2 regions of the Alteromonas alvinellae genome follow, and region 1 is predicted to be linked to the other one. Evidence: riboswitches for the same ligand, from Rfam matches in the RefSeq annotation. Region 1 holds a riboswitch; the other holds the start of a gene.

What was found. A riboswitch is a leader RNA that binds a small molecule or an ion and turns the genes downstream of it on or off. The one in region 1 is predicted to bind thiamine pyrophosphate.
Region 2: another riboswitch for thiamine pyrophosphate. It lies ahead of thiC (phosphomethylpyrimidine synthase ThiC); the one in region 1 lies ahead of ACX5KA_RS01835 (TonB-dependent receptor).

The regions. Positions count from the first base shown of each region.
Region 1 covers NZ_CACSIH010000025.1:24,979-40,159, reverse strand. The annotation lists gene ACX5KA_RS01835 (TonB-dependent receptor) at 1-1,139, opposite strand, end outside; TPP riboswitch at 1,195-1,298, opposite strand; gene ACX5KA_RS01830 (acyl-CoA thioesterase) at 1,429-1,854, opposite strand; gene ACX5KA_RS01825 (GNAT family N-acetyltransferase) at 1,914-4,241, shown strand; gene ACX5KA_RS01820 (tetratricopeptide repeat protein) at 4,386-5,651, opposite strand; gene ACX5KA_RS01815 (energy transducer TonB) at 5,654-6,265, opposite strand; gene ACX5KA_RS01810 (ExbD/TolR family protein) at 6,267-6,665, opposite strand; gene ACX5KA_RS01805 (MotA/TolQ/ExbB proton channel family protein) at 6,677-7,201, opposite strand; gene ACX5KA_RS01800 (MotA/TolQ/ExbB proton channel family protein) at 7,203-8,561, opposite strand; gene ACX5KA_RS01795 (DUF3450 domain-containing protein) at 8,568-9,329, opposite strand; gene ACX5KA_RS01790 (2OG-Fe(II) oxygenase family protein) at 9,628-10,326, opposite strand; gene ACX5KA_RS01785 (2OG-Fe(II) oxygenase family protein) at 10,346-12,118, opposite strand; gene ACX5KA_RS01780 (class I SAM-dependent methyltransferase) at 12,105-13,016, opposite strand; gene ACX5KA_RS01775 (TonB-dependent receptor domain-containing protein) at 13,082-15,181, opposite strand, start outside.
Region 2 covers NZ_CACSIH010000167.1:29,723-44,903, reverse strand. The annotation lists gene ACX5KA_RS12595 (uroporphyrinogen-III C-methyltransferase) at 1-622, shown strand, start outside; gene ACX5KA_RS12590 (heme biosynthesis HemY N-terminal domain-containing protein) at 619-1,794, shown strand; TPP riboswitch at 1,912-2,023, shown strand; gene thiC (phosphomethylpyrimidine synthase ThiC) at 2,299-4,209, shown strand; gene thiE (thiamine phosphate synthase) at 4,206-5,840, shown strand; gene ACX5KA_RS12575 (HesA/MoeB/ThiF family protein) at 5,941-6,678, shown strand; gene thiS (sulfur carrier protein ThiS) at 6,665-6,874, shown strand; gene ACX5KA_RS12565 (thiazole synthase) at 6,876-7,646, shown strand; gene thiH (2-iminoacetate synthase ThiH) at 7,643-8,770, shown strand; gene ACX5KA_RS12555 (hypothetical protein) at 8,824-8,982, opposite strand; gene ACX5KA_RS12550 (threonine/serine exporter family protein) at 9,233-10,459, shown strand; gene ACX5KA_RS12545 (YcjF family protein) at 10,633-11,727, opposite strand; gene ACX5KA_RS12540 (YcjX family protein) at 11,724-13,115, opposite strand; gene ACX5KA_RS12535 (MBL fold metallo-hydrolase) at 13,328-14,089, opposite strand; gene ACX5KA_RS12530 (LysR family transcriptional regulator) at 14,143-15,066, opposite strand.

The sequences.
Region 1 (15,181 bases):
CTATCCAAATAAGTGTACTGACGTAGCAGCTTTTCTTCCGTGTTTTTATAAAATACGCCTATTGTCCAGTCGGTCATACCATCAAAAAGTGCAGCACTGTCAGACGACACAAAACGCAACTCACCGGTTTGCGTTTCAACATCGCGGTAGTACGCATCAAACGATGTGTAACCCCATGGGTGAAAACCGGTAAATGTCCAATCTTCATCGTATCCATAGGCAATATTATGAGAAGCATGGGTGGCTATAAGAATAAGGTCACCCGCTGCAGTACTTGTTGTTGAGCGTGCGCTTACAGCGTGGGTTTGATGCTCGTCAAATCCTGGCTCGTCAGATAGTGTTTTGTTGTCGTTGTCCAGCGAGAACGCATCGTAGCCATTATCAATGTCATACCAGCGATAAGTAAGTGCAAGTGTGGTTCTTTCATCTACGCTGCCTTCTACAGCAAAGCGCAACGCGGTCTCATCAATATTATTGGTGTCGCTTCTATCTAAAAAGGTGTTTTCTACAAAGCCATCGCTACGGTTATGCACAAGTGCAACGCGATATCCCCAGTCGGAATTGATATCGTCACCCGTTGCTCCCTCGATGCGGTAACTATCTTTGTTACCAATGCGGGCTTCGACGTAGTCTGGCGCCTCGCCGCCTACGTTATTACTGGAAAGCTTAACCGCACCGGCCAGTGCACCTGTACCATATAAGGTAGCCTGAGGTCCGCGATAGACCTCTAGCTGCTTGGTATCAAAAATGAGACCTGCTGCAGCAAGACCTGAAAAATCAAATTCATCGACGATAAAGCTTACCGAAGGGTTGATTGGCTCGGCGAATTGGCTACGCTCACCAATACCGCGAATTTGAACGAAGCGGCCACGGGACGCACCAGCGGCAAAGTTCACGTTTGGAATGCTGTTTAGCACGCTGTCGATATGAGCAGGCTGTCTGCTGCGAAGACGTGCTTGGTCTAAAATCGTCGCGCTAGCACTTAGCTGGTCAAGTGTTGTTTGTCGAAAGTCACCAGATACAACGACCCGTTCAATGTCAGGAGGCGTGTTTTTTGACGTGTCGTTCACTGCAGATTCTTGTGCATAGGCTGCAACAGAACACGCAAGCAATGATAGTGTGAAAAGTGTTTTATACATGGGATCTCTTGTTCTTATTGAAGAAAAAAGATCCGGGTCTAACGGCAGGTGATAAGGCTATATTGTGAACCATCCCTACGCCGGTATTATCCGGATCAGGTTTAAGGGTTCCCACGAAAGTGGATCTCAGACCGAAAGCGGACACCCCTTGGTATAGTGTTGCGTAGCTATAACTAGCAAACCCAACATCTGCGACGGAGTCTACCAGTTCGATACACGCCGTCAAGCAGATAACACATTAAGCTAAGGTCATAAACTTTATATGATATAAAGCATTGAGGTTTATAGACTATTCAGCTTCAGTATTCATATTTAGGCGACGTACTTCGTCATCTGTCTGGGCCTTTAACCCTTCTAGCGTTTTGCCGTGTGCTGTTGGTTGGCGAGTATCTGGGTCAACCTTGACGAAAACGATGTCATCTGCAAAACAAATGGTTTTCTTGGTGGCCTTGTTGCGTACCAGGCAGCTTACGGTAATTGAAGAACGACCCACAGCCTTAGTTTCCAAGCCAAACTCTACAATATCACCCTGCATTGCAGGTGATTCAAAGCTAATTTCACCAATATGCTTCGTAACCAAACAATTTGTTTCTAACTGACAAATAGCCCAAATGGCAGCTTCTTCGTCTATCCATTCTAACGCGCGGCCACCGAACAAAGAATTGGCGTAATTAAGGTCGTTTGGCATAACTAAACGCCGAGAAAGAAAGCGCATTCGAATTCCTCATAATAAATCGCTACTATAGCGTTAGATTATACCGAAAAAACTGATTCATGGCGCTAACTCAATTACGCGAATGGCTATTAGCCCCTTATTGTAAAGATGGCTCAAACGTCACTCCCCCGCTCCACCGAAAAATGCTTGTTGTCTCTGGCGGAAATGCTTTCTGTAATGCCGCACTCTGCAGCATACACTCGTTAACGGATGACGTTTCATCTATCAGCATTGCAAGTTTTACTGGCAACACGCTGAAAGGAAAAAAGCGCAAACAGGTATTAGGTAGCGAATACGACATGGCTATCTTGGACTGCCGCGATACTTTCAAGCCAGGAGATATGATGGCTGTAGCAGGCACTGTTAAACGCAAAGGTTGCTTAGTAATTGTGTGCCCAAATTTTAGTGAATGGGTCGAGAATGTTTCTGTGCCGTTTATTTCAGAAGGTTTTACGCTTTCTCGCAGCCGATACCTCGCTCGCTTTATTGAACGCCTTCGGAATAGTGCTTATGTAGCCTTTCATACAGAAACTAAGACAATTCTGCCAGATATAGAAAGGTATCGCGTAGAGCAAATATCTAAGCAACACGCTTTTGAAAGTGCGCTGTTTAAAACGCAAGAACAACAAGATGCCTATGAACGTTTGTATCAGGCATTCTCAGTAAACCAATTAAATGCTCTCGTCACTGCTCCAAGGGGACGAGGCAAATCTTCTCTATTAGGTATATTCATTGATAGCTTGATCAGCGAAGGGAAAAACGTGCTGCTTACTAGCGAGCAAGTGAGTAACGTTACTAACCTAATGTCGCGTATTAATAAGCACAAGGGTTCAATGCCCTCCTCGCTTTCATCATCTTATGGCTCCTCTGATGATAAAGACCAGATGCCAGTTAATCACAAAATAACACCTTTAGGTTCGGTTAAATGGGTGCCCCCTGACAGTGAGCTTCTCTATGGCAGCTGTCCTTCTTCTGGTTGCAATAACAACACCCGTTTCGATCTTGTTGTGGTTGATGAGGCGGCGTCCTTACCATTACCTGTTGTGGCACGTATATTGGCCCATAACCCACAGTGGGTATTAAGTACTACGCTTCAAGGTTACGAAGGCTCGGGAAATGGTTTCATTCACAAGCTCATACCTAACTTACCCAACACTGTTGAACATCTAAGTTTGTCAACGCCACTGCGTTGGTTTGATAAAGATCCTGTTGAGAGGTTCTTAAATCACACCTGTTTGTTTGAAGAATATTCCGAGAAAGATACCCCGTGTCTTTCCCCCCCTGAAAACCGAACTAATAACATCGCTCATATAGAACAAGAAGACAGTGCATTGTTAATGAAGGTATGTAGTTTCAATATTTGTTCATTTGAAAATATAGCTGAACACATGCTTCAACAAGTGATGTCACTTCTTGCGCTTGCACATTACCAAACAACACCTGACGATTTCATGCGTTTATTAGACAGCCCTGACGTGCTTGTTGCCACACTTAAAACAGAAAGGTTAGTGCTTGCTGCGGCGATAATTAATATTGAGGGAGGCAACAGCTTGGGCGCTTTATCCTGTGAGATTGCGTCGGGGCGCCGCCGTCCTCAAGGTCACCTAGGTGCACAGCGGTTAACATTGCTGTCGGCAGACCCTGAAGCCGCAACGTTTAATTACTGGAGAATTAACCGTATAGCAGTGCAGCCAAAGCTTCAAGCCAGAGGGGTTGGTAGCTACCTTATTCAAAAATTGATTGAAACAACGCATGGTCAAGCCATTGATGCTATGTGCACGTCTTACGGGACAACAGCTAAACTCGACAAGTTTTGGTCTAACAATGGTTTTCAAATTGTTGATTATGGTAGAAGACCAAATAAAGCCAGTGGAGAAACCAGTGCTTTAGCTATCTTACCCAAAACCTCTAATGCAAAAGCTATGGTTGCAAGGCTTATCGCGTTGAAAACTAGCCTTAACAGTGCAGCAATGCTAAATGAACTTCCCCACTCTGTTCTCTCAACCTATGTAAACAAGCTTGTTCACTTTACTCAAGGAACACGCCCACTAGATGATGTGTGGCCCATTTTAAATAAGTTAGCTTGCGAAATACAAACGAAGAGCAACATGAATGAACATAAGTCGCGTCTTAATAGCGAAGGACAGAAATACGATAGCTTGGCTCTAGAGCGCGCAGAATTACTTGCTCTACTCAATAAACTAGTTAGCATCATAGAATCAAAGGGTTACTTGAAAGCACTCTTTACAAGTTCTGATGGAGAAATAGGGTGTATCAAGGCGTTATTAATAAATCACAATATAAAAGTAAATGGATTGAAAGAACTCACCTCCTTAATTAGAACGACTGTCCACCCCGCTTTCGACTCAATAAATCGATTTATATAACGCTATTCAAAAAGATCTGAATACTTCTACTGTTCGTTGAAAAACGAATTGATACTTTTTTTACTTCATCTTTGGGGCAAACAAGCCTTAGCTAAGGACAAAAAAAAGCCTCCCAAGGGAGGCTTTTATAGCTAATTCCGGATATTAAATATTAATACCGCGGTTTTTCGCTTTTTCCTTTATGTAAGGTTCCCACGCTGCCGCATTACGACGTAGTGAGCGATCTTTTTTAGCTTCTTGAACGTGCTTGTACGCAGCTCGATAATCACCAGCATAAAAGTTCGCTTCCATAAGCGTAAAGTGCACTTTTTCCGGGTTTTCGATACCGCGCTCAAGAGCATTCTCAAGAGCTTTAACCGCTCCTTTGTAATCTTCAGCGATAAGCAACAAGGTACCTTGCTTGCGATAATATTCTGGATCAGAAGTCTCTGCTGCGGCTTTCGCATATAACTTAGCTGCAGTTTTGAAATCTTTAGCAGCGTGATAAGCATTCGCTATACTAGCCGTTAACTCAGCGTCTTCTTCAAGTACACCAGCTTTGATGAACTTTTCCAAAGTCTTCGCACCGCGGTACGGCATACCATTACTTTGATAGAGCTGAGCTAGCGCTTTAGCTTCACTTTCTTTCTTCAAGAAACCTTGCATATCTGCAAGTTCGAAAGAAGATAATGCCTTCTTATACTCTTCGACCTGTAAGTAGAACATACCTAACTGAGTCCACCACCGTGGCTCTTCAGGGAATTTACGAACAAGTTCTTCTGCAACAAGAACCGTCTGGTCATACATCTTACGCTCGTAATAAGAGGTAAGTTTCAAAACATACGGGTTCTTGTTCGGCTCTTCGTATAAAGCAATAGCTTTATCTGCTGGCTCAATCATTTTATCTAATTGCTTAGATTCATAATAAGCCTGAGTCAAGCGAGTATAAACGTCGGCATCTTCTTTACATGTGAAGTCCATCCAGCTGTTATACCATTTTACAGCGTCGGTATATTTTTCTTCCTGCATGCTCAAGTCACCTAAAAGCTTAAGTGTTTGAGCGTGCTCTAGGTCGTTTAGTACCTTGGTTTTAACAGAATCGACAAGGTAGTTATAAGCCTTTCCACCTTGGCCTTCCTGCGCTGCAAGTAGGTTACCAATGAAGCGATTAACGTACGCCTTATCAAAATCATCGGAAGGGTCGATTTCATAAAGAACGTTTAACGCTTCATCTACCAGGTCTTCATTGTAAAATTCGAAAGCTTTTTGAACTTTCTTACCGGTACGCTCACCTACAAGCGTTGTTTTTCCTTTCTCATAGCCAGGACAAACAACAGGTGATGTCTGCGCTAGGGCAGCGGGTGCTGAAAGCACCGCACCTGCGCCAAGCACTAAAGCAACGGCTGACATTTTGAATGTACGTTTCATCATGATCATTGCTCCAGTTTAAAGTCTAGCTGTACGAACATGCCAGGTTGTTTAACCGGCTTGCCATCAACGATCTTAGGCTTGTATTTCCACTTACGTAGAGCACGACGTGCTTCACGGTCGAATACGCGCTTAGGTTCAGCTTCGATAACTTCGATATCTTCGACACCACCAACTTCGTTGATAGTGAAAGACAGTCTCACCCAACCTTCGCGGCCGTCTCGGGCTGCATCAGGTGGATATTTCGGGTCGATACGAACGATAGGTGTTGCTTCACCATCACGCTGCATTGCACCAACACCACCGATGTTTACACCAACACCACCTGTGTCGATAGCTGGAATAGCTAAGCTAAAGCCATCTGCATCAGGTTCCGCGGCTTCAGGCTCTACTTGCTCCATTTTTGGAGGCTGTGGAGGCGGTGGCGGCGGTGGTGGTGGAACACGAGTACGCGTTTGCGTCTGGTCGTCTGGTTCCTGCATTACAATATCGATCACCGGTGCAGGCGGTACTTCGTCTGCTGGTCTAGATGAATTTTCAATCAACTTGGCCATTAGAACGAAAAGGGCAAATGCAACCGCAGCACCTAATACAATAGATACAAGTATACGTAACATCTTATCCCCTTGCCGCTACCGAAACTCGGTTAACGCCAGCGGCTTTAACCTGATCCATAATTTCAACTACTAAACCATGTTTCGCTTTTATATCAGCTTGAATGATTACGTAGTCAGTTGGCTGCTCGGTAAGCAGTCTTTCAATATTCGCTCTCACGCTGTCCGGCGCTACTTCACGCTTGTCTAGCCATACATTTCCGTCTTCCGTTACGGCGATGAAAATGTTTGCATTTTTGTGAAGAATCGCCTGGCTCGCATCTGGCTTGTTGACTTCGATCCCTGCTTCTTTAACGAAAACAGTGGTAACGATAAAGAAGATCAGCATGATAAACACGATATCCAACATGGGTGTCATGTCGATCTGTGCATCTTCTTCCTCGGTTCTGACTTTTCGAGCCATAATCTCTCTCTCTAATGATGTGGCAGGCTATCAACTAGCCCTTCTCTTGCCAGCTTCACTTTCGCTTCAAGACGTGAACTGATAAACAGCCCAGATAGCGCGGCTACCATTCCCGCCATTGTCGGAATAGTTGCCATAGAGATACCAGCTGCCATAAGACGTGCGTTGCTGGTGCCCTGTGTTGCCATTGTCTCGAAAACACTGATCATACCGGTTACTGTTCCAAGTAGACCGATTAGTGGACACATTGCAATAATGGTTCTGATAATCAGCATTCTAGCGTTTAGATCGTCTGACGCTTGAGAAATCCACGCGTCACGGATTCTATGCGCATACCATGATGTGGTATCTGCTCGGGCATCCCAATTCGCGATGATGTTTTTCTTCACCTTAGGGAAGACCGAAGTTAAATACCAGTAACGCTCAATCATTAAAACCCACATGAGAAAGAGCGCGGCAGCAACGAAATATAGTACGTCACCGCCGGTAGCGATAAAGTCCCTGACCGATTCGAATAATCCAATCAGGTAATTCATATTACGCTTTCTCCGACTCTGTGTGAGCAGCTACGATACCCGCAGTTTGCTCATCAAGAATGTGGATGATTGACTTGCTACGAGAAGCTACGATGCTATGAGTAAGGATTAGAGGCAGAGCCGCAATAATACCTTGAGCAGTAGTTACAAGAGCCATCGAGATACTTCCTGCCATCATACGTGGGTCACCAGTACCGAATAGTGTGATGGTTTGGAACGTCTCGATCATACCAAGTACTGTACCTAGTAGACCTAGTAGAGGTGCAATCGCTGCGAAAATCTTGATTACATTGATGCCGCTTTCAATTTTTGGAAGCTCGCGAAGAATCGCTTCATCAAGTTTAAGCTCAAGGTTTTCTGCATCAGCAGTTTTGTTCTCTTGGTACACTTTAAGAATACGACCTAATGGGTTGCCTTCAGAAGGACTGTTAACGTTCTTAAGCTGTGAACGCATTTTACCACCAGTGATCGTAAGCGTGATCATTTTGTAAACACCAATTAGTAGACCAATCGCTAGCATAAGCGTGATTGTGTAACCAACAGGGCCACCTGCGTGATAACGCTCAGACATCGTCGCTTTCTGCTTCAATAGACCAAGGATTGCACCTTGAGAAGGGTCAGCAAAGAAAGGAACAATACCAGAAGTAGCGTCAATTAGATCGTTAGCAGAAGCTACGAAGTGACCATCTGGTTGACGACCAAGAGGCTGAACAACTTCAGCTTCAGCGTCATACGCTAGGTAGCCTGCTTCACCAACAAGGTTGAAAGTACCAACACGTACAACTTCTTGTTGTGAAGAACCACCGTCAAGATTAACTACTTCAGTGGTAAACTTAACTACTTCACCGCCTTCAGTCATTTCTTTTTGAAGTGCAAACCATAGGTCTTCTAGTTCTTTAATGTTTGGAAGACCTTTAGAGTCTTCTGACATTTCAGCAAGGAACTGACCACGGCCTGGGAATTGTGCACTTACGATTGATGTAGAGATACGGCCGTAAGCTTCAGAAGATGCTTGACGTACCACACCGAACATTTCACCAAGTGTACCTGTCGCTTGGTCTAGCTCAGCTGCTTTTTCGTTTAAGGTAACTTCGTTGTCAGAGAATTGCTTCTGTAGACGGTCACCACGAGCTTGTTCAGCTTTAAGGTCTGATTGTGCTTTGCGAAGTAGTGCTTGTTTGTCAGCACGTGCTGATTGGAATTCAGCTTCGCGTTGCTTGTCTAGGCGAGCTTCAGAAACGCGGTTCTGTTGAACCTGGTCTAGAAGATCTTTCAGGCTCTTTGCTTCCTGAGCCTGCGCTCCGGTTGCTGCAACTGCAACTGTCGCAGCGGCTAAAAGAGATTTGAATACTGGTTTCATTAACAATTACTCCGCTGCGCTAATTGGTAGTTTAATCAGATCCGCAGGAATGACGTTGTTAGCCATTTTAACTGCGTCAACAACTGAAGACAGATACTCGTCACCCAGTTTTTCCCATGCGCGGCTTTCGTTGTTCCATACCCACGCGTGAGTTTGGTCAAGAGAAAGTGCAACTAGCGCCGTACGACCAAGGTTAAAGAAGTCAACAGTAACTTCTGTGCCTGCGTCGTCGATAGTACCTTGGTAAGAGTTGATTTTCGTACCGTATTCAACTTCTACTAGGTAAGCTTCTAGTACCTGACGGAACTGCTCAGAAACAGTAACGTTAGAGTTAGCCATTAGATCGCGAAGACGCTCAACGCGCTGAAGACGCTCGTCTAAGTGAATTGGACGATCTAGCTTGATGAACTGCTCTAGGCTGTCAATCATGCGGAACATAAGAGGAACGATGCCCTGTTTAGTTTGTTCGATGCTGTCGATTTGACGCTGTAGAGAGTCGATTCCACGCTGCTGATCTGCAACAAGGCTAGCGATGTAATCATTGTAGATTTTAAGGTTTTCTGTCTCATCTACTGTTTGACGATACTCAACAAGTAGTTCTTGAGACTGTTCAAACAACGTGTTGATTTTTTCTTGAGATTTCGCTGCAGCCGCGTGGATTTTCGCTTCTTCTTTATGAAGATCTTCAAGCGTATCTGCAGAGACTGCACTACCTGTTAGTGCGAATGCACCCATAACAGTAGAAGCAATAAGAGTTCTCTTGCTCATTTTGGACATAGTTCCCAACCAAATTTCTTATTTGAATCCTCGCCGATAAGGAAAATATTCGGGCAAGGGGCGTATAAAACTTTCACAATTTTGTTTCAGGAATGTAGCACTGACGTCAATAGTCAGTACTACGAACGTAGTATACTCACATGGAACGGTGTAATGAGTCAAGTAACGACCTCTTTACATCTACAACTTTCGAGATTGATCGCTTAAATTATATTCATATACTTAAGCGTCCTTTTCTAAATCAATTAAGTCAAGTTGTAGCTTGCCGCTGCGAGAGTTGGTCAAATACCTAGCGAGTTCCAAACCAGCCAGTTAATGCGTATCGCGGTTTTTTAGCGAAAGGTGTTAAGTACGTGACGCTATGTATATGTTTCACGTCAAACAAACTTAATGTATTGAATGAGGGAGTCCAGCTTTCTAAGGTCTCACCATCTTCTTTGAAAAATTGTAGCAATCCTCCCCAATCAGGATGCCATTCTGGCGACAAATTGAAAACATACGCCAATTTTCTGCCTTCAGATTGAACGTCATCTCTATGCCGAGTTAAGAACTGGCCTGGAATATACTTTGTTGCTTGCATGCTAGCGTAGTTAATATCATTTATTCCTGTAATGTTACTAACTACATCTAACAGCTCTTTACTATTTACAATTTTATAAAAGTTGAGCAGAAATGGGTCTTTTTCTTCGGCTGTTATGTACTTACGCCCGTAAGAGAAACCATTACCCATTGCTGCATTTTCCATTAAATTGAAATATATCTGCTGACGCTGCGTGTCTTCTAACTCAGTCCATTCTTTTTTACTCATCACAGCATTTTTACCATCCACAAACATGGCGGTATCGAATTCAACTCTCTCGTTTAATGCTTGAAATGAAAGTGCAGCAAACTCGAAGTCCAATACTTTGTTAACTCTTACTTTGCCGTCTTTAGCGAAGTTCGATTTAATTTCATCGAAGTTTAAGTCTTTGTTCCAAAAATTTTTCATTGTTGTCTCTTTTTATAATTCAAGAAGATGAGATATCAAATGCTATAGTTAAACGCTTTTCATCAGATTTAAATGGGATGGTACCGTGCCAAAAATAAGAGGGGAAAATGACTAGCTTTCCAACTTCAGGCCGAACAGTGAACTCATGAGTTAGATCAGTTTTAAGTTTAAAATTTGGCGTACCAAAAGACAGATATCCCTCATGTTCTTCATGTGATAATTCAGATGGTATTTCAATATAAAAAACAGCACTTAATCGCCCTTCTGGATGGACATGATTGGTATGGTAGCCTTTATCAGATAGAAAGACGGACCACGCTCCTACGATTGTAAAATCCTTGTTGGGCAACACAACGAACTCATGCAGATCTTCTATTGCTTCAACTTCTGATATGTATTCCCTGACAGAGTTTTCAAAAAAAAGGCGTAATTCTGCTAGGTGCTCATTCTTCGAAGACAAGATATTCCCACGAGTTTGAGTACCACCATTGACCGTCTGTTGAAGAGGTGCCGATTTGGCATTATGCAACTGAGATACATGATCTTTTAACAAGGCAATAAAGTGGCTAGCTGGTTTCCCTCCAACCACGTCAGGTAACTGGAAAGTTCGCACTAACTCTGAATAACGACAGTAACTTTCTCGATGCAGATTGCGCTTTGAAAGTCTCTCTGCCACAGTCAAATAGGCCTTTGCCATTACAGATGAATCGCTTGATTTTGTTAATGGTGGCATAGCATTAAGTACATAGTCTGGCTTATCTACCTGCAATGCGTACTGCGCGGCGTCTAGCATCAAAGCTGAGTCAGTTTTATCCTTTAACAGCTTAAAAGCTTCTTGGTAATTTTCACCGGCATGGTATAGGCGTGCCTTGCATTGTAAATATGCTGTCGACGAACGATCTAAATTAGGGTGACTATTCAATAAAGTTTCAGCTAACTCGACGTTCCCCATTCGCAAATATTGTTCTGCCAATGCAATAAGCATTTCATTGCTAGTATTCCCGCTTTGAATGGCAGACTCAAAAATCGCTAACGATTTATTGATTAAACCAACTTCTGCGTATATAGATGCAAGATTTTTATAGCTGTCGACGTAATAAGGGTTTAACTGGATGGCTCTTTCATATGACTCTATTGCGCTTTCAAGTTTATTCAGGTCTGAATACGCATTGCCTAGGTTATGATACAGCTGAAAATTGTTAAGCCCATTTAATTTAGCTCGCTGTAAAAGGTTTAGCGCCTTTTCAGAATCTTCTAAACGCCTAAAAACTGTCGCTAAATTATGCAGCGCTGTAGTGTTATTCTGGTCCTCTTTGAGAACAGTTTTATAAAGTTCAGCGGCCTTTGTAAGCACTCCTCTACTATCGAATAGCCCTGCGACATGATTGGTTAAAGCAATATTATTTTGAGAGGTTTTTAATTTTTGATACCAACTCTCTAGTTCGATGTCATTACAAACACCGCTAGCGGCTCGAAGAAAGAGCTTTGTTGTTTCGAATGAATTGTTATTAAAAGGTGCTAGACAACGATAGGCGTCTTCATATCTGTTTAGGACTAGAAGACATTTAGCATATTCACATAGTACGGTAATATTGGATTGCGTCTTTTCATATGCATATGTCAAAAGCGACAACGCATTTTCGGCTCTGTTAGTATCGAGAAGTAATTTTCCGTATAGATAATTTAAGTTTATATCAGAAGCATTCTTATCAAACAGTGATTTATAACCTGCCTCAGCCTCTTTCAAATGGCCTTTCTGATGAAGACTCATTATGCTTTCAAGCTTTCTCATTATTCACTCTTTTATTAAATCTCAAATCCCATGCTACTGGTAATTCTTTATTTTTGAGTAAAAACGGGCGAACACCCCAGCTATCTGAATATTTTCCACTGGTTATCTGTTTTATGTCAGAAGTTGATAACGCAACATCACAAATAGCAGATACGCGACGATAGATCGTTCCTAACTGCTGCTCAAAGCCCTTTATCCATGCCAATATATCAGAATGGGCATATTGTTTGTAAGATAGAAATAACTGCTTAATTCCATTGACGAAATGAAGGCTTCCCGCACACCACTTGTTGTCCAATGTTGATAGATGAGATAGATATTGTTTAGCTCGTTTTTCATAAGCGTTTGGGTCAGTCGCGACCAGATTAGCTATCTGTAATGCATTTTCAAAGGCATGAATTTCAAATAAGCTCTCCATCCCCTCTTTTTCACGCTTATATCGAGAATATATGTGTCCGTCTTTGTAGTGACAAAGTGCAATGAATTTCGAGCCTTCTTTCATCATCGTTGGCATGTTTTTAATTGCGTCGACACCTAAATACTCAATACCGAACTGACTTAAAATAAAATCAAACTCGAGCAGTTTTTCTTTGGGAAGATTGGACGTCTTATTCAAAATAACCTGGGCATCAGGAACATTTTTTTTCAAGGAATTTAGTGCATCTGTACTACAATCTAAACCTACTTTGCGATTAAAAGGTTTATCTCCGAAACTTTGAAAAAGAGCACCAGCACCGCAAGCTATATCTATTACGCTCTGCATTTCTGTATCATTTGGTATGTTTTGAGACCAAAACTGCTCAAAATCTGAAATGCTTTTGCCATTGTCTTCAGTGAACAACACTTTGCTATCAGGATTTTCTTTCCAGTACTGATTCCAGTCGTCTATTGTACCCATGATTCTCCTTATAAAGAGCAAAAAAAAAGTGGGCAATGCCCACTTTTTTATAAAGCAATAAGCTATTAGAAGCTAGCTGAGATACCTACGAAGTAAGTTCTACCAAATACATCGTATGTTGCAGGATATGTATTTGACTGCTCAGCATTACCACCGAAGCGAGGCGCTTCACGGTCTGCTAGGTTACGAATACCTGCGTTTAGACGATAGTTTTCGCCAATGTGGTAAGTACCTGACAGATCGAAGTAGCTGAATGAACCAGTGTCTTCTTGGAAGTAAACAGTACCTTCATCATCATCTTCAGTTGCACCGATAAAGCGCCATAGAAGCTGAACGTCAAAGTCGTCCATACCCCAAGCGACTGTCATACGGTGAACGTACTCAGGAGTTGGCTCGCCACAAGTATTACCAAATGTACCCGCACAATCGATAACCTCTGAACCAGCGAATGACTGGAACGAGCTCTCAGTTGTGTAAGTAGCAAGGTAGTTAACACGCATGTCACCGCCCGCTACTTCCATAGCGTAGTCAGCTACGATATCAACACCAGTAAGTTTGATTGAACCTACGTTCTGGCTAAGAATTTCTACGAAATCAATAGAGCCATCTGGGCGACGGTTAACAACATCACAGAATGCAGAACCTACACCACCTAGTTCATTTGACGGGTCATAACACGTAGAAAGAACGTTGTTGGTACCACCACCAAAACCGAATACCGCGTCTTCAATATCAATATCGAAGTAGTCAACAGACACGCTTAGTTCGTCCATTGGCGTAATTACGAAACCAACAGACATTGTGTCAGCTGTTTCTTCTTGAAGATTAGGGTTACCACCACTTACCTGACGAGTCTGGCCAGATACTGCGTCAAGTGTTGGAGTAAACACTGCATCAGCAGGAACGCCTGTCGCTGTACAAATTGCGCGAACTGCATCAGATTGGTTAGACGCTTTTGATGAACATGGATCTTCAGCTGGTGGGAAGCCTTCGTTCTGTGGTGAGAAAAGCTCGCCAATGTTCGGAGCACGTACCGCACGGTTGAAGCTTGAGCGGAAACGAAGAGTGTCGTTAACAGTCCATGAACCCGCAATCTTATAAGCATTTACGCCGCCTACTGTTGACCAATCTGCGTAGCGATATGCTAGCTCTAAATCAACAAGTTCAGCAAACTCAACACCTTCTACAAGAGGTAGATACGCTTCAACAAAATATTCGTTTACATCAAAGGCACCAGCAACTGGACCTGAACCGTTGAATCCAGCAATTGTACCAGCTGCAAGATCCTGCGATGGATCAAAAGAGAAGCTCTCTTCGCGACGCTCAAAACCAAACGCGATTCCGATTGGGCCACCTGGAAGTTCAAAGAAGTCCATTGTGTCGCCGCTGATATTGAAACCGTAAAGTTTCTGTTCGTACTCAGACGTAGAGTTTACGCGAGTGCGAAGGAAGTCTGCAGCATCAGCAGAAATGTTGCCTTCACCAAACAGATTCATAGGTGAACAGCTAACTAGTGAACCATTCGCTGCAGTATTTGCACAGCTTGGGTTTCCGTCTGCGTCTAGGATAACATTTCCAGCTTCATCCGTAGCAAGGATAAGTGCTTGGTCAAAACGTGCACGGTTTACGTTACCTAACTGGATTGAGTTTTGGTTAACGCGTCCAGTTTGGAAGTACGTGTCATATGTCCATGCTGAATCACCGAATGAACCACGAAGGCCAGCAAGCATTGAGAACATAGTGTTGTCGTCTTCAACAATACGAGGACCAACTTCTAGCAAACGACGACGAAGGAACGCAGTACCTGTGTCTGCAATACCATCACCATCAGTATCAACGTCACCACCTACAGCATCAGAAAGAATCTGCTGTGCTGCTGGGTCAATAAATGGGTTGCCGTCAAGCGTAAACGTCGACGTTTGGAAAATAGGTGTAGCTGCTAGCTGCTGAGGAACGTCACTGTTTGCGAAACTACCGCGCATATACACTTCAGTAGTGTCATTGATTTCGAAATGACCCATTGCTGTAATGTTATGACGCTGCTGTGGCAACTGAAGATAGTTTACTGGAGCGAAGTTATAGAAATCATTCTCAGCACCACCCTGTACGAATGGACGGATGCTTCCATCTTGGTTGAAAATGGCGCCACTGTTGAATGATTCTGG
Region 2 (15,181 bases), on a different contig from region 1:
GGATAAACGCTTAAAGTCGTTGGCCGACCCATCGGTGCTGCCCGTTCGCGCTACACTAGCTGAAGATATTCAAACCCTTCAACAGCTAAACCCTGTGTCGCAAAGCTCAGTAGCGCTGGCCCTTACCGGCATGATTGCGCAAATTGATAGGCTTCCCCTTGATACTTTCGAGAAGCCTGAAGACGCCAATGCAGAAGACACGACCTTGTCAGAGTCGGCTGACGACTGGCAGGAAAACTTAGCAAAAGTATGGCGCTCATTGGTTAACGACTTTCTTACGGTTAAAACCATTGAGGGTCCTGTAGAGCCCGTGCTTTCATTAGAAGCACAGTTTCTAGCGAAAGAGCAGCTTCGCCTGCAGCTTATGCACGCGCAAACCGCGGCGCTTCAAGGTGATGCTGGCCTTTACAGCCAATCACTTCAATATGCTCAAACGTTAATTATTGAAAAGTTCGACACAGAAAAAAGCCAGGTAACCGGCTTTGTAGATGCACTACAAAACCTAATTGCTACCGATGTATCGCGCCCAATTCCAACAGAACTAGCGTCACAAAAACCGCTAGAACGACTTCTGGATAGTCGCGTGAAGCAGGTGTTCGGACAAGGAGCAAGCGCACTATGAAATGGTTAGCTATTGCCCTTGCGGTATTAGCCGCATTCATTATTGCACTCATTGTTGGCCCAATGTTGTTAGGTGACCAAGGCTACGTACTGTTCTCTTTAGGTAATACTGCCGTTGAGATGAATATAATCAGCTTTGGCATCTTACTGATAGGTGCCATCATTACCTGGTACGTACTATCTCGACTTGTATTGTGGGCGTTAAGCCTGATCACAGGTTCACATAAATGGTTCGGCACTTTGGGCGAGCGCAAACGCAAGCGTGCGTTTTACGACGGCTTACACGCAATGGCTGCAGGTGATTTTGATACGGCGCAAAAAGCCTTAGGCAAAACCACCAACGGCGATTTCGAAGGCGTTAACTATTTGGCGTCAGCGCAAATTGCTTTTTCCAACGGCGATTTAGCCAAAGCCCGTTATTTCCTTGTTCAGGCAACTGACTTTCCAAAAGCGAAAGTAGCCGCAACCGTCATGCACGCGCGTATTGACGTGGCTGAAGAAAAGTACGATGCGGCACTGGAAAAACTTAACGAGCTTGACGAGCAAGAGCGCGAGAACAAGCAAGTTGTGCAGTTAAAAGCACAAATTCTTGCCAAGCTAGGTAAATGGCAAGTGCTTGAGGAGAATTTATCAGGCTGGCGTAAAGCATTACCCAAAGCTGATTACACGACGTGGAGCCAGCGAATTGCCAAAGGAAAGTTTGCAGAAATTGCCAGTAAGCAAGGTGCGGTCGAGCTTAAATCGTATTGGGACACCCTACCTCGCAAGCTTCGTCACGACGATGCTTATCGCGCTGCATATGTTCAGCAGTTGCTTGACCAAGGCATGCATGCCGACGCACAGAATTTACTAGTTGAATGGCAAAAACGTGGCCCGAATAGCGCCCTGTTTCCACTGTTCACACAGCTTAATATTCCTGATGCATCGCCATCGCTACGTTTGCTTGAAAGCTGGATAAAGCAAGACGAAGAAAACGTGTCGCTATATTCCACACTAGGCCAAGTAGCGTTCAATTCAGGCGATGAAGTGTTGGCGGAAAAAGCCTTGCTGAAAGCCTCAAAAATGAAATCGCGCAAGGAAGACTTATTGCTGCTTTCTGCCATTAGCGAGCGCAAACACGATACTGCCGCCGCACTTCAGCTTTACAAAGAAGGTCAGCAGCTAGCAAGCTAAATGAATATTAGTTTAGCTTTCTGGTAGTACTTGTATTGCTAGTAAAATTGAAGATATAGTAAAAAGGAATTCTCAATTCGGGCTGCTTCAACAAAACAAACAGCCCGAATTGACACTAACAACTTGTCGGAGTGCTTCACTGGTAACCCAGTAAGCTGAGACCGCGAAAGCGGGATCCGTAGAACCTGATCAGGCTAGTACCTGCGAAGGGAACAAGAAAATACAATGTGTGCAATACCAAGCACTAGCTTGGCATTGTGAAGCGAAGTTAATTAGCTGTTGATGATAAACACACCACGCTTTACGACACTGTGAGTCACTCATAGTCAGTTGTTTAAGTGGGTTACCCGATTAACATCAACACAGGTTAAGCGTGTAATTATCGCAGCCTAATTTGAATACCTCGCTAACGTAACGGGTATAGCCCCTTCTGCACATACACTTTGTATTCTCCTTCACTCCTGACAAGCATTTTTAGAACCTAAATTTAAAAGGTAAAATGCTATGTCGAACAGACGCGAACAACGCCAACAAGCGCAGCAATTCATCAATGAACTCGCTGGCGAAGCTTACCCAAATTCAACACGTCACTATGAGTGTGGCAGCCGCGACGACATTCGCGTGGCCATGCGCCTTATTCACCAGCACGACAGCTTAGTCGGTGGTACCGAAGAAAACCCCATTTTAGAGCCAAACCCGCCTATTCCAGTGTACGATACCTCTGGGCCCTACGGCGACCCACAAGAGAACATAGATGTACACAAAGGCTTGAGCCCACTTCGCCAAAAATGGATTGAGGAGCGCAGCGATACTATCGAACTAGCAGGCGTGTCATCACGCTTTGCGAAAGAACGTGAAAACGACATTTTTACCGAAGATTTCCGCTTTATCCGCAGCCGCAAACCACTAAAAGCGAAGGCAGGCAAAAACGTGACCCAGCTGCACTACGCAAGGCAGGGCATTATTACCCCGGAAATGGAATACATTGCCATTCGCGAAAACATGGGCCGCCAAGCCATTAAAGATGCAGAGCTAACGCAGCAACACAAAGGCGAGCACTTCGGCGCGAATTTACCCGATACCATCACCCCCGAGTTTGTGCGCCAAGAAGTAGCCGCAGGCCGCGCCATTATTCCGTGTAACATCAATCATCCCGAATTAGAGCCAATGATTATTGGCCGTAACTTCTTAGTGAAGATTAACGCCAACATTGGGAATTCAGCTGTAACCTCGTCTATTGAAGAAGAGGTAGAAAAGCTGGTGTGGTCAACGCGCTGGGGCGCAGATACCATCATGGACCTTTCTACCGGCAGAAATATTCACGAAACCCGCGAATGGCTGCTGCGAAATAGCCCAGTTCCTCTTGGCACTGTACCTATTTACCAAGCATTAGAAAAAGTAAATGGTGTAGCTGAAAACTTAACCTGGGAAATGTTTAAAGACACCCTAATTGAGCAGGCCGAGCAAGGGGTAGACTACTTCACCATTCACGCTGGCGTGCTGCTTGAATATGTTCACCTTACCGCAAAGCGAGTTACAGGTATTGTATCGCGCGGTGGCTCAATCATGGCGAAGTGGTGTCTAAGTCACCACCAGCAAAGCTTTTTGTATGAACACTTCCACGATATTTGCGAAATTTGCGCTAAGTACGATGTGGCGCTGTCGCTAGGTGATGGCCTGCGCCCTGGTAGCGTAGCTGACGCTAACGACGACGCGCAATTCTCTGAATTACGTACCCTTGGAGAGCTGACGAAAATTGCATGGGAGTACGATGTTCAGGTAATGATTGAAGGCCCAGGGCATGTGCCAATGCATATGATTAAAGCGAACATGGAAGAGCAGCTTAAGCACTGCCACGAAGCGCCGTTTTATACCCTTGGCCCCCTCACCACAGATATTGCGCCAGGCTACGATCACTTCACCTCAGGTATTGGCGCCGCCATGATTGGTTGGTACGGCTGCGCGATGCTTTGTTACGTAACACCTAAAGAACATTTAGGCCTGCCTAACAAAGAAGACGTTAAACAGGGGCTGATCACTTACAAAATTGCAGCCCACGCAGCCGACTTGGCAAAAGGCCACCCAGGAGCACAAATTCGCGACAACGCCATGTCGAAAGCACGCTTTGAATTCAGATGGGAAGACCAGTTTAACCTTGCATTAGACCCCCACACTGCGCGCGCCTATCACGATGAAACCTTGCCGCAGGCGTCTGGCAAAGTCGCGCACTTTTGCTCTATGTGCGGCCCTAAATTTTGCAGCATGAAAATTTCTCAGGAAGTGCGCGATGTGGCTAAACAAACGCAGCAGCAAGAGTTTGAGAAAGAAAAAGGCATGAAAGACATGGCCGATGCGTTTAATCAATCGGGCGCTGAACTCTATCACACCGCTGATAGCAAGGTAGAGTTGCCATGACAAACAGCCACCTAACCACACCCGTACTTGAGCCGCCTAGCATTAGGCTGCCGGTGATATGGTGCATAGGGGGCGTTGACTCAAGCGGCGGAGCGGGAATAACCCGCGACGCCATTACGCTTGCCAATTTAAATGTTCATGCCTGTGTGCTAACCACACAACTTACTGTGCAATCAAACCAGCATCTGCTTAGCAAAGAAAGTATGAGTGCATCTGCATTGAACCAGCAGTGGCAAGTGCTTTACGAAGATACGCCACCACGCGCTATTAAAATTGGCGCTATCGCAAACGATGAACAAGCACTGTTGCTTTGCGCCCGTATGCAGTCGTTAGTGAGCCCTCGCCCCTTTGTAATATGGGACCCTGTGTTGTGCTCTTCATCTGGAGGTGTACTGAGCGACTTAAGTGAAAGCGTGATCAACGAACTGTTAACCACGGTAGATTTGGTAACGCCAAACATTGATGAACTCGCGAAACTCACCCACCTCTCTGTTAACGATGATAAAAGCCTGCAAACTGCAATAAATCGACTTGTTGGAAAAGGCGCAAAAAGCGTTTACGTGAAAGGCGGTCATGCACAATGGCAAAAAACGGTATGCGACACCTATTTTTGCTCATCACACTCGCTTTATTTTAGACAACCAAAAAACAGCAAAGGTGATCTTCGTGGTACAGGATGTATGTTAGCGAGTGCCATTGCGGCATTTGTTGTTCACGACTATTGCATTGAAGACGCGCTAACCTTGGCGAACGCTTATGTGAGTGAAGTAAGACATAACACGCTCGGCGTATCTGATAACAACCTCCCCATCACGACTACTTCGAGTCGACATAAAGCGGCTAGCCCGCCTGCTTACTTCGCAAGGGCTAATGGTTTTCCCGCACAGGCGGCTAGTTTTCCACAGGTTAGTTTTCATTGCCGTAACACTGTTTCTAAAAGAAATGCTGCGGGTGTTGATAAAACTCCACACAACAAAAAAAGAGTAGAAACGACACTGGCAGGCAATGCTTTCTTCCCCGCACTCACCAACACTAAGTTGGGTATTTATCCCGTGGTAGATAGCGTTGAGTGGATTGCGCGGCTTTGGCCGACGGGCGTAAAAATCATCCAACTGCGAGTGAAAGAAGGCTCTCAATATGCTATTCGCCAACAGATAAAAGAAGCAATGGAGTTAGTAGAACACACTGACTGCCAATTATTTATTAACGACCACTGGGAGTTAGCCATAGAGCTTGGTGCTTACGGCGTGCATTTAGGCCAAGAAGATCTGCACACTGCAGATTTAAACGCCATTCGAAGCGCCGGGCTAAGGCTGGGCATTTCAACTCATGGGTTCGCTGAAATTCAGTGTGTTCGCGCTTTAAACCCGTCTTACATTGCCCTTGGTCATATATTTCCAACCAATACCAAAGACATGCCGTCTAAGCCCCAGGGTGTAGAGCGCTTGGCAAAATATGTGAAGCTGTGTGAAGGCGTACCCACCGTCGCCATTGGCGGTATTAACTTATCGCGTATAAGTGACGTGGCGAAAACCGGCGTAAATGGTATTGCAGTTGTGAGCGCTATTACACATGCAGAGCATCCGCTGCAAGCATACAAAGCGCTGGCTCAGGAGGCGGGTTTTGCATAGTCAATCAACACATAGTACCGCGACTGACTCAGTCAATAACGCCAGAGGTCCAGTTAATCCCGCTAATGGCTTCGCTAACCGCCAGCTTGAACATCAAGATATACAGCGTTACAGCAGGCAGCTCTTGCTCGACTGTGTCGACCACGCCGGCCAGCTTAATTTGGCAAACGCACACGCTCTGGTTGTGGGGCTAGGCGGCCTAGGCAGCTTAACCGCCCGCTATCTAGCTGGCGCAGGTGTTGGCAATATTACATTGATAGATGGCGATACTGTCGATATCAGTAATTTGCAGCGCCAGGTTAGCTACAATGAAATGCACTTAGGCGAGCTTAAAGCCAAGTCGCTTTATAACGAACTTCGCAAAGTTAACTCTCACTTAAACATCCAATTTAAAAGCCTTTTTGCCGATAGTAACAACTTACCAACTTTAATTTCGTCAGCGACTTGCGTACTGGATTGCACCGACAACATGACGGTAAGGCGCCAGATTAATGCAGCGACTTACCGTGCATCTATTCCGCTTTTTATTGCGGCTGCTAGCGGGCTTACATGGCAAGCACTGAACTTGCCGCAAAACTCAAACTCCTGTGGTTGTTACGAGTGCCTAGTGAACAGGATTTCCGTGCGTGAAGACTGCATGAGCAAAGGCGTACTTGGCCCCGTTGTTGGTATGGCTGCTTGTCATCAGGCAACGCAAGCTTTGTTGTTTTTAGCAAAAGGATTCGACGCAGACATTAAATGGGGACACTACCTAACTGGGAATGCAGGCCTTGGGTCGCTACAAAGCTTTGCGCTACCCCCCTCTTCTACTTGCGAGGTTTGCAATGACGCAAATTAAAGTGAACGTAAACAATCAACCTATGAACGTGATCTCGCCTATTTCACTTAGCGAGTTAATCGCCCTTAAAAAATTGAATGACGACGGTACCGCCATTGCTAGAAATGCCGCCATAGTGAGTAAAACAGAATGGTCGACCACTTATCTTAAAGATAATGACACCGTTGATATCTTCACCCTAGTTGCAGGAGGCTAATATGCTAACGCTTGCAAACCACACTTTTTCATCACGCCTTTTAACCGGCACAGGGAAGTTCAGCAACGCCGTCACTATGAAAGACGCAGTGGCCGCTGCACAAAGTAACATTGTTACCCTAGCAATGAAGCGCGTGGCGATGAATAGCGCGCAAGACGAAACGCTAACGGCCCTTCGAGAATTAGGAGTTACCCTGCTGCCCAACACATCGGGGGCTAAAAATGCCCAAGAAGCCATATTTGCAGCAGAGCTTTCTTATGAAGCGCTAGGTAGCCCATGGATAAAACTTGAAATTCACCCTGATCAGCGCTATTTGCTGCCCGACCCTATAGAAACGCTTCATGCCGCCGAGACCTTGGTAAAAAAAGGCTTTCACGTACTACCCTACTGCGGGGCAGACCCTGTTTTGTGTAAACGCTTAGAAGAAGTAGGCTGCGCCGCTGTTATGCCGTTAGGTGCTCCCATAGGCAGTAATCAGGGCTTACAAACTAAGCCTTTTTTGCAGATTATTGTGGAGCAATCGACTATTCCAGTCATTGTCGATGCGGGTATCGGCAAACCCAGTGAAGCCATGGCGGCAATGGAAATGGGCGTAGATGCGGTGTTGGTGAATACAGCTATTGCCACTGCCCAAAACCCTGTTGCCATGGCAGCGGCCTTTGCAAATGCTGTGGAAACAGGCCGAAAAGCGTTTGAAGCAGGGCTTGGTGCTACCAGCAACTTTGCGCAGGCCTCTAGTCCGCTTACTGCCTTTTTGGAGCCAACGGTATGAAGGTAGCACAGGCACTAATGCAGCAAGACTTAACTCATCTAGCTATGTCAATTAACAGTAAAACCGCGAGTGATGTTGAGCACGCATTAGGTAAAGAATCACTTTCACTTGATGACTTTATGGCGCTTATCTCGCCAGCCGGCTCACATTACTTGGAAGCCATGGCAAGTCGCGCGCAGGCACTAACCCGCCACCGGTTTGGCAATACCATGCAGCTATTTGTGCCTTTGTACCTGTCGAACCTGTGTGCCAATGAATGTACTTATTGCGGCTTTACCATGAGTAATAAAATAAAGCGCAAGACCCTATCTATAAGTGAAGCGCTCACTGAAATTGAAGCTATTAAAGGTATGGGCTTTTCTCAGATGTTGCTGGTAACTGGCGAACACGAGACTAAAGTGGGCATGGATTATTTCGAACAAACCCTTAGCGCCATTCGCGACAAGATAAGCTACCTTATGATGGAGGTGCAGCCGCTAAAAAGGGAACAGTACCAAACGTTAAAACATCTAGGGTTAGATGCCGTACTGGTATACCAAGAAACCTATTCGCCCCAACAGTACGCCAGCTACCATACCCGGGGTAAGAAACAGGATTTTTTATGGCGATTAGAAGCCAGCGACCGCATAGGGCAAGCGGGTATCGATAAAATAGGTATTGGTGCGCTACTAGGTTTAGGTGACTGGCGGGTTGATAGTGCGATGACCGCCCTTCACGGCAAACTAATCCAGCAGTACTATTGGCAAAGCCGTGTATCTATTGCCTTTCCGCGTCTTAGAAGCTGTGAAGGTAATAGCACTGGCGGCAACGTTCTTACCAATAACAAACTACCTAACGAGCGAGATCTGCTGCAGCTGATATGTGCTCACCGCTTGTTTAATCCGCAAGCAGAATTATCCCTGTCCACCCGCGAGTCGGCAGTATTTAGGGACGGCGTGATGCCGCTGGGTATCACATCGATGAGTGCTGCGTCGCAAACTCAACCTGGCGGATACAGCAAACCCTCACAGGCATTAAATCAGTTTGATATTGATGATAATCGCTCTGTACCAGAAGTGATAAACGCGATGGCAAGGCAAGGATTAGAACCTGTTTGGAAGGATTGGATGCAATTTAGGCTCTAGCCGACAAAACATCCGAACCAGGATAGCAATATTTATCCTGTGCTACGCCGTATTTATCTCGCATACTTTCGCTTTAAATCGACAATAGTCTTGCGCTCATTGGTTTTCTTTAACTCTAAACCTTCGTAACTAAGACTTACTTCGTAGTTTTGAATATTAGGAGAAAACCTCTCTTTCCGGTGGTTACTATTTTTTGAAACAGTATGTGCCATATACACCTCCTATAACTAACAACTCTACCTCGTTACAGTATAAATAGCTATATTGGGTTTGATTCCAAGCCTTTAGTTTGAGAAAGAACATTAGTTTTTTTAAGGCAAAATAAATAAAAAATTTGTTTTGCTTTCGCGTAAAACCCTCCGTAGAATCCGCCCAAATTTTAGCCAGACACTTTATCTATGCGTCTGGCTTTTTTGTCTTATTTATCTCATATTAAAGTTATCAAAACTTAAGGGCAGTGCGTTGGATACCGTTGAATTTATTCAAATTCGTAGATTTATAGTGAAGCTTGGCAAAATGCTGCACAAGTATGGTACCCCTGCGTTTCGTCTGGAAGCTTACCTAGGTGAAGTCGCCAAGTATTTAGGTGTACACGCGTCATTTATTTCTACGCCTACGTCGCTAACTTTCGTTATTTGGAGCGATCGTCACGAAGACGAGTACAACCACGCAGCCCGTTTACTTCCTGGCGAACTAGACATGAATGCGCTGTCGCTCACTGACGAACTTGCCAGCGAGCTTTTGTCTGGCAATTTAACACTGAGCGAAGCAGACAAGCGTTTAAACGAAATAGATGCCATGGGCAGCCCTTATGGCAAAGGAATAACCGGCGTCGCCTTTGCCATGGCAACCGGCGCATTTGCCATGCTAATGGGTGCAAGCTGGAGCGAAATTGGCTGGTCAGCCGCTTTAGGAATTGTGGCTTATTTGTGGACACTATGGGCGCAGCAGTCCAAGCGCGTAAACTTAATGCTAGAGCCTGTTACCGCGTTTGTTGGTGGTATTCTTGCCTGCGCCATTGGCCAGTACGTTGACCCTGGCATTAATATCCCTTTGGTTGTGCTTTCGTCGGTCATTGTCTTTGTGCCTGGGCTTGCGCTGACTATGGGCCTTGCTGAGCTTTCATCTCGCAATATGGTGTCGGGCACGGCCCGAACAATGGACGCTATAATGCAGCTTTTCAAACTGTATTTCGGTGCGTTTTTGGGCGTATCTATAGGTTTTAGCGCGTTTGGTGAGAACGTATATACGCCAGCAGAATCATTACCGTATTGGGCAACCTGGCTAGCGGTGTTCCTACTGTGCATTGCCCTAGTAGCCATTTTTAGAACCCGTGTTAAACATATTCCTTGGGCATTGGCTGCGGCGTTTATTGCCTACAGCGCAACTGCATGGAGCTCAGACTACATGAGCCCAGGGCTTGGCGCATTCGTGGGAGCCTTTGCATTAGGTATTTTTGCTAACGCGTTTACGCGCATTGCCAATCAGCCAGCGACTATTGTGGCAATGCACGGTCTTATTGTGCTGGTGCCGGGGTCTAAAACCTATATTGGCTTGAACTCGTTTATGACCGGCCAAGACTTTGTAAAAGCCGATCATTTGGGCCAAGAAGTGTTTCTTATTTTCATGTCGCTAGTGGCGGGGTTAATCTTTGCTAACGTAGTCGTGCCCACTAAGAAAGCGTTGTAACAGCATAATCATCGGGCAGCCTGAAAGGGCCAAGCCTGTTACGCAAATCTATGACGCAAAATGATAACGCTGCCTTGTAAGTGCCAGATCCCTTTAAATAAGGGTAGGCAAAAGCAGCGCAACCAGAGACGGTGTAAACAAAATCAGTGTAGTGAAAAGCGTAGCTAAAAGCGCTATTTAAGTAGTTTAATTAACGCTCTTCCTAAACGGGCGTTGAGCGCACCGGCAGCAATGGCTTCAGCCGAGTTTTCCATAAACTTGGCCGACAAGCTGCCGCCAATTTGATTGGCCACTTCATCGGTGGCCAAGTCGAACACGCCCTGCGCCGCTATGTTTTGTGCCAGTACCTTTAGTAGCTTCCAATTGCCCGCTGTGCTTGGTCGTAACCCATACACACGGGCCATACGGCGAATAGTGCGAAAGCTAATCCAAACCACGGCAAAGGTTTGAATAAGGTTGTTGGGGCTGATAAACGCCAGGCTTCCTGCGGTTACCGACTCTTTATTGAGCACCTTGTGTGCTTTTTCCTGAACAGGCTTTAATACTGTATCTTCGTAAAGACCAAGTCGTTCTGGCCCTGTCATGTCGTCTTGAAGCTGCTGCTTATAACGGTCAAAACAATGGGCCGCGTAAGAACCGCGAGAAAAACGTTTTCCGTGCTGACTTAACACACTGTCTATTTTTTGTGGCGATGTTTCACTTCCTCTATTAGCCAACAAACCACGGATTACACCGGCATCTTCCATCGCCGTATTAACTTGTTTATAGCCGCGCCATTCTTTAAAGCTTAAAAAGCTGAAACAGCTTACAAACCCCACCAGTAGCGCACCCAAAACTCCTGTACCAATGGGGTGCTCAGAAACGTTCGCAGCAAGGGTGGTATAAGCTTCAAAAACGAAAAAGCCAATTAACGACACTACACCAAAGCCCAAGGTGGCGGCACCTAACGAAATACCATCTTTTTGCGCATCTACTTCCCACACGTCTTCACTGACTTGCTGTGGAAGTTTGGTTTCAGGCTGCGCAATATCTAATGTTTGCGTTTTCACTTTGGTTTTATACTGCGGTTTGTTTACCGCACTATTATTTTGCTCGCCCTGTGACGCTGTTTGAGGTTGCGTATCTGCATTACCTTGCCGATCGCTATTCGCGCCATAAAGCGCATCGCTTCTTATATTAGATGAACTGCTCATATTGGACGAACTGATGGAGTCGGGCGAGCTAGACGGCTCTGGGCTTTCATCAAATGTATAAGGTTTATCGCTCATTCTTGCTCTCCTTTGCCCAGTAAAAACTGAAGCAATCTATCTACACCCTTGCCTGCTAAAATACGTGCTTTGAAATCGCTAGGCACACTCACATCTGGTACCGGGAAGTGACTGCCCTCTTCCATTTCTTTTAGCGTGCTGGGTATGGGTTCAAACGTAGATTCAACGTAACGACCATCCGTGTCTTTGTAGCGAATAGCATCTTCATTACTGCCCTCGTCGGTGACTTGCATGCTAGACACTAAAAAATGTTCAAACTGAATCGGTTTACCGTCGAACCGCGCTCGTGCCCCTTCGGTAATTTGGGTAAGCAAGTTAAGTAAATTACCGCGCTGACTTACCGGCACCAAGTCAGACTTGGTGGCCACAAACGCCACCTTGCCAATCTGCTCTTTTTTCAGCACATTGCGCGAAAACCACGTACTTTGCCCGTACACAAAGGTATCGGCCAAGTGGCTTAGGGTTTCCTTTAACTGATACAAATGCTGCCTGCTGTGGTTAAGCCCTTCAAACAGGTCTACAAGAATAATTTGCTTATCGGTTTCTTTAAAAATGGACTGCTTTAATGGCGTTAACCACCCGCTTTGAAACTTCGAAAAATGCTTATCAAATATTTTAAACCATGGGTGCGACACGTCGCTGGTAATGCTTGAGGGCAGCGGCGTAAAGCCAAAGGCCTGCCAATCAAAGTCGCTCGACTCCAATAAAAAGCTACCCGGCTGAAGCAAAGATATACCGTTAGCTTTAGCTTCAACCAAATAATCGCGGTAGGCATTAACAAGCAACTGAATGCGCTGTTCTGTGGGCTCTTGTTCAAAGTCGAATTGATTAACAAAGGCTTTCCATTGGCTTGCAAAATATTGCTGTGGCCCGCTACTAAGTTGCGCCCATGCAGAGTCTGACCAATGCGCATAGGTTTTACTTAACATGGGAATGTCCGTCACCCATTCCCCTGGGTAATCAATAAATTCAAACACCACTTCGCTATGGGGCAAAACATGGCGCTTCAGCGATGCGGTTTCTTTCAAACGTACTACTAACTTAAAGCCAAACGCTTCTTCGGTAGCTTTTGGCCACTGGCCGTTTTCAAGATCAGCTATATTCTGCAAATGTGGAAAGGGTTTATAGCCCTCAATAGGCGCTATGTGCATATCTAGCACTAGAGAAGGTGGTAAGTATCGCAATAACGGCAAACACGCATAGCCTTCTTCACTTCGACTTTTCAGCATGGTGATAAGGCTGGTGAACAGCATGGACTTGCCACTTCGACTAAGCCCAGTAATGGTGAAGCGGTGCGTTTCTTTATTAAACGCACTACTTAGCTTGTCGCCAGTTAGCGACGCTAATTCCCGAGTTTTGTCAAAAAGCGTAGCGATATTCTTTTGCATTATTTTTGTTTGCTGCCTTTGCTGTTCCTATAGCCTTGAACCTATTACCTTGGCCTACTGCCTTAAAGATAAGGTGCCGCGAGGGGTGCTTTCGCTTCGTTGCCCTCACTTCATTATAGATATGACTTAAAGAGTAATGTGGTTACTGAGGGATAAAAGCAAGGGCGGTGCCAGCTAAGTTATCACTGTGAAATAAAAAACGCGTTGGCTATTTAATGCTCGCGGGTCTGGTTAAAGAGCTTTTTCTTTATGCGGTTTTTGCTGGAATGCCAGTGATTCTTGGGCTTGCGCGGTGCATTTTCGATTACGTGTTCAAAATCGATATCTGACTTTTTCGTCGGTGGTACATGGGCGCAAAAGAATGTATCAATTTGTGACTGAGCCAGCCTTTTTAAGCTTTCACGGTATTGGTTTGGGTGACATAAAGGGTATGGCGGCACTAACTCTCCTTTAACCTGTACCAATACATCGGCTATGTAAGCCTGCTGCGTGGGAATATGCGCAAGGGTTAGGTCATGATCGGTATGGCCTGGCGTGTACATTACCTGCCAATCAGAAAAGCCCGGTAGGGTTTGATTGTCTTTAAGCGTGATGTCTGGCGCTAATATCGGGTTGTACCAAATGGGCATTCTTGGTTTGCCAATACGATTTGCCACCCACCAGGTTAATAGCAAGTCGATACCGTGAGCGGTACGCCCCGCGAAACCCGAATACCAGTTAGCCGCCTTAGGATGAGACGCCACCTGCGCACCTGTACGCTTGCGCAACGCAACAGCGCCACCGGCGTGGTCAGGATGCATGTGGGTAACCACAATAAGCTTCAAGTGGGTTAACGGGCGCCCTAGGGTTTGGGTAATGTAATTGCACACATTGTCTACATCGGCACGACTACAACCATCAAGCAACAGCAGGCCACTTTTATCTTCAACAAGATAAATATGCTGTATGTAGCCCGCTAATGTGTGAATTTTCATTATTACTTCCTTTCACCCGAACCTGCGTCGATAGCATTAAATCCTATCAGAACCTATCTGGTAAGACCAGATTCAGCGAACAAGTGTAGCATTAAATCCCGTAGCCACATCAGCCCTGGCTCGCCTTCTTGTTGGCTATGCCAGTAAAGGTGCGTTTCCAATGCGGGTATTTGATAAGGCAGCTTAGTGCTTATCAGGTTATCGTCACTTACCGCATCGGCTACTGAACCCGGCAAGGTTAATAAAGCATGGGTATTTGCCACCACATCTGCTGCCGCTCGGTAGTTTTGGCAACGCCATAAAGAAGGCCGGCTTACGCCCAACTGTTGCAGCGCAATTTCTTCCACCGACGCACCTTTAGCACGGTTAGACACCGTAATATGGCGTGCTGCCACATACTTTTTCTTATCTAAATTCTGCGCCAAGGGGTTTTGCTTATTCATAAGCACTTTGTAGGTATCGCGACGTAAAAGCGAATGGGAAATAGGTGCAGCAACGGCGCGGCCAATATCAATGACCAAATGAAGGTTTCGGTTGGTTAAATCAGCTAGTATGGTGTCACGATGTAAGCGAGTGCTTACTATCTCAATATTAGGAGCTTGTTTTTCTAAGGTAGAAAGCAGTACGGGCAAAACCCCTAACTCTAATGACTCTTGCATGGCTATAACAAAGCGCTGATGACTATGTAACGGGTTAAAATCAGTGAACTCCCCCAGTGCTTTTCTAATATCACCCAAGGCTTTCAAAATAGCAGGAGCTAACCGTTCGCAGGCGGCGGTGGGCAACATGCTTTGCTTTTCTTTAACAAAAAGCGGGTCGCCTAAAATATCCCGAAACCTGCGCATGGCATGGCTAACTGCCGACGGCGTAATATGCAGCGCTTCAGCCACACGGGTCATGTTTCTATGCTGCCAAAGCGCTTCGAACACCTTTAGCAAATTCAAATCTAGTTTTTCAAATTGTCTGCTTTCAAGCATTGCGCAAACCATGAATGAAATTCACACCATTCAAGGATTATATTTCATTTCATTCACTGGGCAAGTTTCTCTAGTATGAGGCTAACGAAACACTTTCGCACTCATTCATCGATAG